2 linked regions of the Bradyrhizobium diazoefficiens genome follow. The protein of the gene in region 1 binds, or shares a complex with, the protein of each later gene. Links are inferred from orthologs where the notes say so. Each region holds a gene or a part of one and is shown on either strand. Other genes may lie near its edges.

What was found.
Region 2: the proteins of trxB (region 1) and trxA are in contact, whole or in part, in a crystal structure (PDB 1F6M), measured with the Escherichia coli proteins. The link is inferred for Bradyrhizobium diazoefficiens from one-to-one orthologs.

What each region holds. Positions count from the first base shown.
Region 1 is NZ_CP067100.1:1,498,885-1,504,893, reverse strand. What follows is about bases 1,798-4,606. They hold trxB (thioredoxin-disulfide reductase), read left to right. Parts: upstream 1,798-2,623; coding sequence 2,624-3,589; downstream 3,590-4,606. Other genes in these bases: JJB99_RS07160 (LysR family transcriptional regulator), read left to right, coding at 3,595-4,518; JJB99_RS07170 (Lrp/AsnC family transcriptional regulator), read right to left, coding at 1,878-2,357. Also shown: carB (carbamoyl-phosphate synthase large subunit), read left to right, coding at 1-927; transcription elongation factor GreA, read left to right, coding at 1,152-1,625; JJB99_RS07155 (4-hydroxy-tetrahydrodipicolinate synthase family protein), read left to right, coding at 4,964-5,872.
Region 2 is NZ_CP067100.1:84,545-90,616, forward strand. Bases 3,201-6,072 are described here. They hold trxA (thioredoxin), read left to right. Parts: upstream 3,201-4,412; coding sequence 4,413-4,733; downstream 4,734-6,072. Other genes in these bases: addA (double-strand break repair helicase AddA), read left to right, coding at 3,201-4,345; JJB99_RS00365 (ATP-dependent DNA ligase), read left to right, coding at 4,878-5,885; JJB99_RS00370 (bifunctional folylpolyglutamate synthase/dihydrofolate synthase), read right to left, coding at 6,017-6,072. In the rest of the region: double-strand break repair protein AddB, read left to right, coding at 1-842; more of addA, read left to right, coding at 836-3,200. UniProt on the Escherichia coli protein: Participates in various redox reactions through the reversible oxidation of its active center dithiol to a disulfide and catalyzes dithiol-disulfide exchange reactions.

The sequences.
Region 1 (6,009 bases):
TGCCTCTGCGACGGCAAGGACGTCTTCATCGTCGGCATCATGGAGCACATCGAGGAAGCCGGCATCCATTCCGGCGACAGCGCCTGCTCGCTGCCGCCGCACTCGCTCGAGCCTGAGATGATCGACGAGCTGGAGCGGCAGACCCGTGAGCTCGCGCTCGGCCTTGACGTCGTCGGCCTGATGAACGTGCAATACGCCATCAAGGACGGCGAGATCTACGTGCTCGAAGTCAATCCGCGCGCCTCGCGCACGGTGCCGTTCGTCGCCAAGGTGATCGGCACCCCGGTTGCGAAGATCGCCGCGCGCATCATGGCCGGCGAGAAGCTCGCCGAGTTCAAGCTGAAGAACCACGATCTCAAGCACGTCGGCGTCAAGGAATCGGTGTTTCCGTTCGCTCGCTTCCCCGGTGTCGACACGGTGCTCGGTCCCGAGATGCGTTCGACCGGCGAGGTCATGGGCATCGACCGCAATTTCGAGGTCGCCTTTGCCAAGAGCCAGCTCGGCGGCGGCACGCGCGTGCCGCGTAAGGGCACGGTGTTCGTCTCGGTGCGCGAGAGTGACAAGACGCGTATCACGGAGGCCGTGCGCGAATTGCATTCGCTCGGCTTCAAGGTGCTGGCAACCTCTGGCACGGCGCGCTTCCTCACCGATGAGGGCATCCCGGCCGAGAAGGTGAACAAGGTGCTGGAGGGGCGGCCGCACATCGTTGACGCCATTACCAATGGCGACGTCCAGCTGGTCTTCAACACCACGGAAGGCCCCCAGGCGCTCGCCGACAGCCGTTCGCTGCGTCGCGCGGCCCTCTTGCATAAAGTGCCGTATTACACCACTCTTTCCGGGGCCGTGGCGGCCGCGCAGGGTATCCGCGCCTATCTGGGCGGGGACCTTGAGGTTCGTACCCTGCAGAGCTACTTTTCGGAAACCTGATCGCGCGCGGGAGGCCAGGCCTTGACGGGTTGAGCCTTCCGCTAAGTGATTGGCAATGAAGCCACAATGGCCGGAGGAACTGTCCGGCCATGTGGTTGTTCTGTTCCGGCGCCAAACCCACGTAGCGCTCCGGTGGCCGTGTGTTCAGCCCCGGACATACCGACGAATCAAGGCTGTCGCGCCCCCTGTCGTTGCGGGCGCGTGGCTGAAGGACGAGAGAAGAGATGGAAAAGGTTCCGATGACCCAGGCCGGCTTTGTCGCGCTCGGGGAAGAATTGAAGAAGCGCCAGTCGGAAGACCGTCCGCGCATCATCGAGCACATTGCGGAGGCGCGTTCGCACGGCGACCTGTCGGAAAACGCGGAATATCACGCCGCGAAAGAAGAGCAGTCCCACAACGAGGGCCGCATCGCCGAGCTCGAGGACAAGCTCGCGCGCGCCGACATCATCGACATTTCCAAGCTCTCCGGCGACACCATCAAGTTCGGCGCCACAGTGACGCTGGTCGACGAGGACACCGAGAAGAAGACGGTGTGGCAGATCGTCGGCGAGGTCGAGGCCGACGCCAAGAAGGGCCGCATCTCCATCACCTCGCCGCTCGCGCGCGCGCTGATCGGCAAGAAGAAGGGCGCCTCCGTCGAGGTCAACACGCCCGGCGGCGCCAAGGCCTATGAGATCACCAAGGTGGAGTGGCGGTAACGGAGTTGCTGCTGCGCGCTGTGAGGTTTGAAAAGGCCGCGCGATCTGCGCGGCCTTTGTTTTTGCGTGTTGTTGGGAATGTGATGGACTCGCGCCCTCATTCTCGTGTCCCGGACGCGCTGCAGCGTTCTTACGCTGCCGCGCTGAGCCGGGACCCAGAAGGCAACATGGGAAGGCGCCGTGAGATGGGCCTCGGCTCTGCAGCGCACCGCGGAAGAAGCGCTGCGCTGCGTCCGGGGCACGAGATCAAAGCTACCTGCGCCCCTTCACGTCGAGCGGCACGGCCGCCTCGTATTTGGAGTTATGCAGCACCAGCGACGTCCGCACGTTGCGCACGTGCGGCGCGGCGGTGAGATGCGTGACGAAATCCTGGAACGTCGCCATGTCCGGCGCGACGCATTTCAGGATGAAATCGACCTCGCCCGATAGCATCCAGCATTCACGCACCAAGGGCTCGGCGCGGACGAACTCCTCGAAGGCGCGCAAGTCGGCCTCGGCCTGGCTGGAGAGATGCACGGCGGCGAACACGGTGACGTCGAAGCCGAGCTTGCGGGCGTCGAGCAGGCCGCGATAGCCGTGGATATAGCCTTCCTCCTCCAGCGTCCTGACGCGGCGGAGACACGGCGGGGGCGAGATGCCGACCCGCTTGGCCAGCTCAACATTCGTGATTCGACCGTCGGCCTGGATCTCAGTGAGAATTTTCAGGTCAATCTCGTCTAGGTTCCGCGACACGTGATTGGAACTCCTGCCCTTTTGCGGCGGTATTCGCTGGTTTTCGCAATCCTCATAGCGCAGTCCGCGGCGTTAGCGCAATTTTATTGCGCGTGCATCGCAATCGACTTTTGTTCCTTGTTGGAAAAATCCGCCGACAGGGAATGCAATTCTTGCATAGCTCATCAGAAGGCTTAGATTAGCTCTGACATTTCAGCGCCTCCGCGACGCCTCCCGGCATGTTCCGCGCCCGCGCTGCAAATCCCCCGTGAAAGGCGTCCATCGAAATGTCCGTTCCTGTTCATGCAAAGGTCGTCATCATTGGCTCCGGCCCCGCCGGCTACACCGCCGCGATCTACGCCGCGCGCGCGATGCTCGAGCCAATCCTGATCCAGGGCATCCAGCCGGGCGGCCAGCTCACCATCACCACCGACGTCGAGAACTATCCGGGCTTCGCCGACGTGATCCAGGGCCCCTGGCTGATGGAGCAGATGGAGAAGCAGGCGGTCCATGTCGGCACCAGGATCGTCTCCGACCTGGTCATCAAGCTCGACACCTCGCACCGGCCGTTCCGCCTCACTTGCGACAGCGGCGACGTCTATCTCGCCGACACCGTGATCCTCGCCACAGGCGCGCAGGCGCGCTGGCTCGGGCTGCCGTCCGAGGCCAAGTTCCAGGGCGGCGGCGTCTCGGCCTGCGCCACCTGCGACGGCTTCTTCTACCGCAACAAGGACGTCGTGGTGGTCGGCGGCGGCAATACCGCCGTCGAGGAAGCCCTGTACCTCACCAACCACGCCTCGCAGGTCACCATCGTGCATCGCCGCGACCATTTCCGCGCCGAGCGCATCCTGCAGGAGCGTCTGTTCAGGCACCCCAAGATCAAGGTGGTTTGGGACTCCGCTGTCGACGAGATCTGCGGCACCGAGAGCCCGAACAAGGTCACCCATGTGCGGCTGAAGAACGTCAAGACCGGTGCGCTCACGGACGTGAAGACCGACGGCGTCTTCATCGCCATCGGCCATGCGCCCGCGACCGAGCTGGTGAAAGACCAGGTCAAACTCAAACCCTCGGGCTATATCGAGGTCGCTCCGAATTCGACCGCGACCTCGGTGCCCGGCCTGTTCGCCGCCGGCGACGTTGCCGACGAGACCTATCGTCAGGCCGTCACGGCCGCCGGCCTCGGCTGCATGGCCGCGCTCGAGGCCGAACGCTTCCTGGCCCTGCGCGCCAGCGAGCGCGCCGCAGCGGAATAACGATCATGCCTCGAACACGCGACGGATTTACGGATATGGACTGGGACAAGCTGAAGGTGTTTCACGCGGCGGCGGAAGCGGGCAGCTTCACGCATGCGGGCGAGCAGCTCGGCCTGTCGCAATCGGCGGTGTCGCGCCAGGTCTCGGCGCTGGAGCAGGAGCTCTCGGTCTCGCTGTTCCATCGCCACGCTCGCGGCCTGATCCTCACCGAGCAGGGCGATCTCTTGTTCCGCACCGCGCATGACGTGTTCATGCAGTTGCAGGCGGCGCGCGCGAAGCTGACCGACAGCCGCGAGCGGCCGAGCGGCGATCTCAAGATCACCACCACGCCCGGCGTCGGCATCAACTGGCTGATCCCGCGCCTCGGCGAGTTCACTGCGCTCTATCCGGAGATACGGATCTCACTGATCGTCACCGACGAGGAGCTGGATCTCTCCATGCGCGAGGCGGACGTTGCGATCCGCACCCGCAAGCCGACCCAGCCCGATCTCATTCAGCGCAAGCTGTTCGCGATGGGCTTCCACGCCTATTGCTCGCCGGAGTACATCAAGCGCTTCGGCACGCCGCGCACGCTGGAGGAGCTCGACTCCCACCGCATCATCACGCTGTCCGACGGCAACTTCGCGCCGCATCTTCAGAACCGCAACTGGCTGGTCGAAGCTGCGCGCAACGGCTCGGGTCCGCGCGAGGCGTACTTCAAGGTCAACAACATCCTCGGCCTCGTGCGCGCCTGCCAGCAGGGCCTCGGCATCGCCGCGCTGCCCGACTACCTCGTCGAGGACCAGAGCCGCCTCGTGCAGCTGTTCGGCGAATCGGATTCGATCCAGCTCGACACATATTTCGTCTATCCCGAGGAGCTGAAGACGGTCGCGCGCGTGCAGGTGTTCCGCGACTTCGTGGTGAGCAAGGCGCAACGCTGGCCGTCCTGATTTCCGCATGTCTGACATGCGGCCCCGGCTGTTGCTGCATGGCGCTGGCCAAGCCCATACTGCTTGCACGCTGAGCCTTCGCGTTGCGCATTTGTCCCCCTCCTCCAGTGGCGCGGGAGTTCAGTAATCCCTCTTGGAAGGTGATTGTGTCGGCCTCACGTGGCCAATACCTAAGCCGGGCTCTTTGAGCCCGGCTTTTTTTCTACCGAATCCGGCATTCGCCCTCCGCGTGTATTGACAGTTCCACGTATCCCTCGCATCATTTGCCCCATGATCACGAAGTCGTGCGCCCTCGTTTCGAAAAGGCCCCCGCCCGGGGACCTCGGAATCGTGCGCGCGCTAGGCTGACTTCGTCATCGCGAACTGATCCTGAAAACCCCGCCGCCTGGACGGGGTTTTTTCATGTGCCCTCCGTCTCAGGTTCTCGACGAGAAGGAGATGGAACATGACCGGACTAAGAGAGCATTTGCACGGGCTGTGGCTGCCGCTGGTGACGCCGTTTCAGGGCGGCAGGCTGGACGAGACCTCGCTGCGGCGGCTGACGCGGCACTATAGCGGCGAGAGCATCGAAGGCTTCATCCTCGGGGCGACCTCGGGTGAAGGCATGACCTTGCGCGAGGCCGAGCTCGAGCGCCTCGTCGCGGTGGTGCGCGATGAGATGGCGGCGGGCCGCCGCAATATCCCGATCTGCCTCGGCCTGTCAGGCGCGGATACGGCGCGGCTGAAGAACCGGCTCGATGAGACCGCCGACTGGCCGATCGAGGGCTATCTGATCGCGAGCCCCTACTACGTGCGGCCCTCGCAGCGCGGACTGCTCGCGCATTTCGAGGCGCTCGCCGACCACGCTGCCTGGCCGCTCGCGCTCTACAACATCCCGTATCGCACCTCGGTCAACATCACCAACCAGACCATGCTGCGGCTCACCGAACATCCCAACATCGTCGGCCTCAAGGATTGCGGCGCGAGCCGCGAGCAATCGATCGCGCTGCTGCGCGACAGACCGAAGGGATTTCGCGTGCTGACCGGGGAGGACGCGAACTACTTTGAAGCGCTCACGGACGGTGCCGATGGTGGCATCGTGCTGTCGGCGCACGTCGAGACGGCGACATTCGCGGCCATCTATGCCGAGCACAAGCGCGGCAACGACGATGCGGCACAGGCGCGCTGGAATGAGGTCGCGGAGCTGACGCGTCTGTTGTTCGCCGAGCCGAGCCCCGCGCCGGCGAAGTACTGGCTGTGGCGATCCGGCCTGATCGACAGCCCCGAAGTGCGCCTGCCGATGGTGGAAGTGAGCAGCGAGCTCGCGGCCACGATCGATCGCGAGATCGCGCGACGGATGAAGGTCGCGGCGTAGTCTTTTGAAGGTCGCGGCGTAGTCTTTCTTCGCCTCTCCCCGCTTGCGCGGAGAGGGCTGAATTTGCGCGTGCGCAAATTCAGAGGGGAGTCTCCGCGAGTCCAGCTGCCAACGCATTTGCGGAGACAGCCCCTCAC
Region 2 (6,072 bases), 1.4 Mb from region 1 along the record:
TCGAAGACTGGCTACGCGACCCCTACACGATCTACGCAAAATACGTCCTGCGGCTGGATGCGCTCGATCCCGTCGACATGCCGCTCTCGGCCGCCGACCGCGGCTCGGCGATCCATGAGGCACTCGGCGAGTTCACCGAGACCTATGCTGCGCATCTGCCCGACGATCCCGCCCGCGTGCTGCGCGCGATCGGCGAAAAGCATTTTGCGCCCTTGATGGAGCGGCCCGAAGCGCGGGCGCTCTGGTGGCCGCGCTTCCAGCGCATTGCGCGCTGGTTCGGCGAATGGGAGACGGCGCGGCGCGACGCGATCGAGGCCATCACCGCGGAGACGCGCGGCGAGATCTCGATCCCGCTCGACCACGGTCGGAGCTTCCGCCTCTCCGCACGTGCCGACCGCATCGAGCGGCGCCAGGGCGGCGGCTACGCCATCCTCGACTACAAGACCGGCCAGCCGCCGACCGGCAAGCAGGTTCGCATGGGCCTGTCGCCGCAGCTCACGCTGGAGGCCGCGATCCTGCGCGAGGGCGGTTTCCCTGCCATCGACGCCGGTTCGTCCGTCAGCCAGCTCGTCTATGTCCGCCTGAGCGGCAACAATCCGCCGGGCGAAGAGCGCATCCTCGAGCTCAAATACAAGCAGGGCGACGAGCCGCAGCCGCCGGATATTGCGGCCGCCGAGGCGCGGGCCAAGCTGGAGGCACTGATCCGCGCCTTCGAGGACGAGAACCAGGCCTACACCTCACTGAACCTGCCGATGTGGACCAACCGCTACGGCACGTATGACGATCTCGCTCGGATCAAGGAATGGTCCGCGGCCGGCGGCCTGGGGATCGAGGAATGGTGAAGCTACCCCGCCCCATTCCCGACGAAGTGCGCGCAAGGCAAGCGCGCGCATCCGATCCGACCGCGTCGGCGTTCGTGTCGGCCAATGCCGGCTCGGGCAAGACGCATGTGCTGGTGCAGCGCGTGATCCGTCTGCTGCTCGCGGGCGTGCCGCCGGAAAAGATCCTCTGCATCACCTTCACCAAGGCGGCGGCCGCCAATATGGCCGAGCGCGTGTTCACCACGCTCGGACATTGGGTGACGCTTGACGATGAGGCGCTCAACGGAGCGATCAAGTCGGTTGGCATTCTCCATCCTGATCGCGAATTACGGCGCAAGGCACGGAAGTTGTTCGCCTGCGCGCTGGAGACGCCGGGCGGGCTGAAGGTGCAGACCATCCACGCGCTGTGCACGCGTCTGCTCCAGCAATTTCCGTTCGAGGCCAACGTGCCGGCGCGCTTTGCCGTGATCGACGAGCGCGACCAGACCGACATGATGGAGCGCGCCAATCTGAAGGTGCTGCTCGAGGCCGCGCGCGACCCCGAGAGCGTCACCGGCCGCGCGCTGCTGACGGCGATGGCAAGCGCCGCCGATGTCACCTTCAAGGAGGTGGTGCGCGAGGCTTGCCTGAGCCGCGACCATTTCATGGCCTGGACAGATGAGGCCGGCAACGCGGAAGCTGCCGTCGCGCAGATGGGGGCCGTGCTGGGCGTTGGGGCCACCGACCGGATCGAAGACGTCGAGACGGAGATTCTCGACGGGCCGTTCCTGCCGCGCGCGCGCTGGGACGACATCGCCTTTGCGCTGGAGGACGGCAGCAAGTCCGACAACGAGCAGGCGAGCCGCCTTCGCGAGGCAAAAGTGTTCTCCGGCGCAGCACAGGTCGATGCCTATCTCTGCGTCTTCCTCACCGACGAGAAGCTGCCGCGCAAGGCGGTGCTGACCAAGAAGTTTGGCGAGCACAATCCGTCGGTCGCGCGGCTGTTCGAGAACGAGGCGCAGCGCCTCGGTGGACTGATCGAGAAGCGCCGCGCCGTGACCATGCGCGACCGCACCGCGGCGCTGCTGCATATCGCGACTGCGGCCGCTGCGAACTACCGCCGCGAGAAGCAGGAGCGCGGCTTGCTCGATTACGACGACCTGATCGACAAGACTCTGGCGATGCTCGACCGCATCGCCTCGGGCTGGGTGCATTACAAGCTCGACCGCGGCGTCGATCATGTCCTGATCGACGAGGCCCAGGACACCAGCCCGCGGCAATGGGACATCGTCGCGCACATCATCTCCGAGTTCACGGCCGGCGAAGGCGCGCGCGAGGGGCTGAACCGCACTGTCTTCGCGGTCGGCGACGAGAAGCAGTCGATCTTCTCGTTCCAGGGTGCCGACCCGCACGAGTTCGACAAGCGCAAGCGGGAGTTAGACCGCAAGTTCAGAGCTGCCGGACTGAAATTCGATCCGGTCGCCTTCACCTATTCGTTCCGCTCGGGCGCCGCGATCCTGCACTCGGTCGATCACGTCTTCCGTGATCCCACGATCTACAAGAGCATCCATTCGATCGAGACCGGCCACCCCCTGCACAATGCGCTCGCCGATGCCGGCCCCAGCGTGATCGAGTTGTGGGACCTGGCCGAGGCTGACGACCGGCAGGAGATCGAAGGCTGGCGCGCGCCGTTCGACGGCGTTGCTTCAACCAGCCCCGAGGTCAAGCTCGCCCGCCGCATCCAGACCGAGATCAAGCGGCTGGTCGAGAGCGGCACGCTGACCGGGCACGAGGGCGAGCGGCGGCCGCTGCGCTATGGTGACATGCTGATCCTGGTGCGACGGCGCGGCAACGCGTTCGACGCGGTGATCCAGGCGCTGAAACACGCTGGCGTGCCCGTCGCCGGCGCCGACCGGCTCAAGCTCACCGAGCACATCGCCATCATCGACCTGATGAACCTTGCGGACGCGCTGCTGCTGCCGCAGGACGACCTCGCGCTTGCGGTGGCGCTGAAGAGCCCGCTGTTCGGGCTCGATGACGACGACCTGTTCACGCTTGCCCATGACCGCAAGGGATCGCTGCGGCGCGCGCTCGGCGAGCATGCGGCAGGAAGCGAAAAGTTCGCATCCGTGCTGCGGCGTCTGGAAGCCTGCGAGGTTCGCGCACGCGAGGAGACGCCGTTCGCCTTCTACGCCTGGCTGTTAGGGGGCGACGGCGGCCGCGCGCGCATCCTGCGCCGGCTCGGCCATGAGGCCAATGACGCGCTCGACGAATTTCTGGAGCTGGCGCTGAACTACGAGCGCAAGGCCCCGGCTTCGCTGCAGGGCTTCATGGCGTGGCTGCGCTCGGCGGACACCGAGGTGAAGCGCGACATGGAGATCTCGCGCGACGAGGTACGAGTCATGACCGTGCACGGCGCCAAGGGCCTCGAGGCTTCCGTGGTGTTCATGGTCGACACCACCTCGTCGCCCGCGGATTCGCAGCGGCTGCGGCTGATCCACGTGCCGCGCGGCAATGGCGGTGAGGTGGTGGTCTGGGCCGGCCGCAAGGCCGACGATCCCAAGCTCGTCGCAGACGCGCGCAAGGCGATGCTCGAGGAGACCGAGGACGAATATCGTCGCCTGCTCTACGTCGCGATGACGCGTGCGGCCGACCGGCTGATCGTCGGCGGCTGCATGCCCGGCAACATGAAGACGGTCCGCAAGCTGAGCTGGTACGACCTCGTCGACACCGGGCTCGCCGGCTCGGGGCTCGACAAAGAGACAATCGACACCCCGCTCGGCAAGGTGACCCGGTTTGCGCGGCCGGAGGATATGGCGGCGCTGGGCACCCCGGCGACAGTCACAAACCAGACAATCGCGCTGCCGGACTGGCTGCGGACGCCGGCACCGCGCGAGACCATCGAGGACGATCCGGTGCGTCCCTCGGGCCAGTCTGCCGAGGAAGGCCGCGCTGTGCGGACTGGCGAATCAGTGCAATCCCGCGCGCTTGCGCTGCAACGCGGCACGCTGGTGCACCGGTTGCTGCAATCGCTGCCCGAGATCGCCACCGAGCGCCGGCGCGAGGCCGCGCTCGGCTTCATGGCGCGCAACGCCGCGGACTGGACCGAGGCCGACCGCACTGCGCTCGCCGACAAGGTGCTCGCTTTGATCGCCGAGCCGCGCTTCGCAGCCGTCTTTGCCGCCGGCAGCCGGGCGGAGGTCGCGATCGTCGGCAAGCTCGACCGGCCGGGCCGCGCCCCGGCGCTGGTGTCAGGCCAGATCGACCGGCTGGTCGTGCGTCCGGATGAGGTTTTGATCGTCGATTTCAAGACCAACCAGATGGCGCCCAAGAGCGCGGCCGAGGCGCCCGCGGCCTATGTCCGGCAGCTCGCGCTGTACCGGGCGGTGCTGGCGCGGCTTTATCCCCAAAAGCCTGTTCGAGCCGTCCTGCTCTGGACCGAGGCCCTTGAATATATGGAGATTTCAGCCCCCGCGCTGGACGCGGCGCTGGCATCCCTTCATCTCGGTGTGAGCGTCCTTGACCCGGCAAGGGGCCGTTCATAGGTTGACGGCATGATCCCGGGCGCGATTCCCATCCGCGCCGATTCGTTCAACCGAGTGAGGTACTCCAATGGCCGTTAGCAAGGTTTCCGACGCCGATTTCGAAGCCGAAGTGCTCAAGGCGAACGGCCCCGTGGTCGTCGATTTCTGGGCGGAATGGTGCGGCCCTTGCCGTATGATCGCGCCCGCCCTCGACGAGATTGCCGGCGCGATGGGCGACAAGGTCAAGATCGTCAAGCTCAACGTCGATGAGAGCCCGAAGACCGCGTCCAAGTACGGCGTGATGTCGATCCCGACCCTGATGATCTTCAAGGGCGGCGAGATGGCCTCCCGCCAGGTCGGCGCCGCGCCGAAGGCGAAGCTGCAGCAGTGGATCACCTCGGCGGTCTGATCCACCTCGCCTACGATTATTTTCGACAACGGCCGGCGAAATGCCGGCCGTTTGCGTTGATGGGACATGTCCTGCGTTTGACGAGTCCCATCCTTGCGTGCCCCATCCAAAAAAACTGCGCGAAAATCCACCTCCCTCGTCGCGATGGAGGCGAAGTCGGTCGACGCGATCCCGCGCGGCAAGGAGTGGCAGTACGAGCCGAAATGGGATGGCTTTCGCTGCCTGCTCTCGCGTGACGGCAGTCGCGTTGACCTGCGTTCGAAATCCGGCGAAGACCTCGCGCGCTATTTCCCTGAAATCGTCGCGGCGGCTCTGAAGCTGAAGGCGGATCGTTTCGCCCTCGACGGCGAGATCGTCGTGCCGCATGGCAAGGGTTTTTCCTTCGACGCGCTGCTGCAGCGGATCCATCCCGCCGCAAGCCGCGTGACGAAGCTCTCGGAGGAGACGCCGGCGCTCTATCTCGTCTTCGACCTGCTCGCGACGGCCCGGGACAAGCAACTTGCCGGGGAGCCGCTGAGCCAGAGACGGCCGGCACTGGAAGCGTTTGCGAAAACGAATCTGAGAGGCAGCACGTTCCGCGTGTCGCCGGCGACGACAAGTTACGCCACCGCGAAAAAATGGCTGGCGCAATCGGGCGGCGGCTCGGACGGCGTGATCGCCAAACGCGTCGACCTGCCCTACCAGGCGGGAAACCGCGAGGGCATGCAGAAGATCAAGAAATTTCGCAGCGCCGATTGCGTGGTCGGTGGCTTCCGCTATGCGACCAACAGGATCGCTGGCCGCAAGGTGGTTGGCTCACTGCTGCTCGGACTTTACGACGACAAAGGCCTGCTGCACCATGTCGGCTTCACCTCGGCGATCAAGGCGGAGGACAAGCCTGATCTCACCGACCGGCTGGAAGCTCTGATCGGTGAGCCTGGCTTCACCGGTAACGCGCCCGGTGGGCCGAGCCGCTGGTCCACCGAGCGCTCGGCGAAGTGGTGCCCGCTCAAGCCGAAGCTCGTGATCGAGGTCTGCTACGACCATTTCAGCGGCGAGCGCTTTCGCCACGGCACCTCGATCCTGCGCTGGCGCCCCGACAAGGCGCCGCGGCAATGCAGCTTCGAGCAGTTGAAGCAGAAGACGGCCGATCCGATGAAGCTGCTGAAGTGAGTTCTCGTGCCCCGGCCGCAGCGCAGCACGCACTGATGCGCTGCTGAGCCGGGGCCCATAGCGCGGCATCTGGGTCCCGGCTCTGCGGAGCAGCATTGCACGCTGCACCGCGTCCGGGACACGAGACCGGCTTACGCGGGCGGCGTGCCGTTGATCGCCAGCACATGGCCGGCGAGATAGAGTGAGC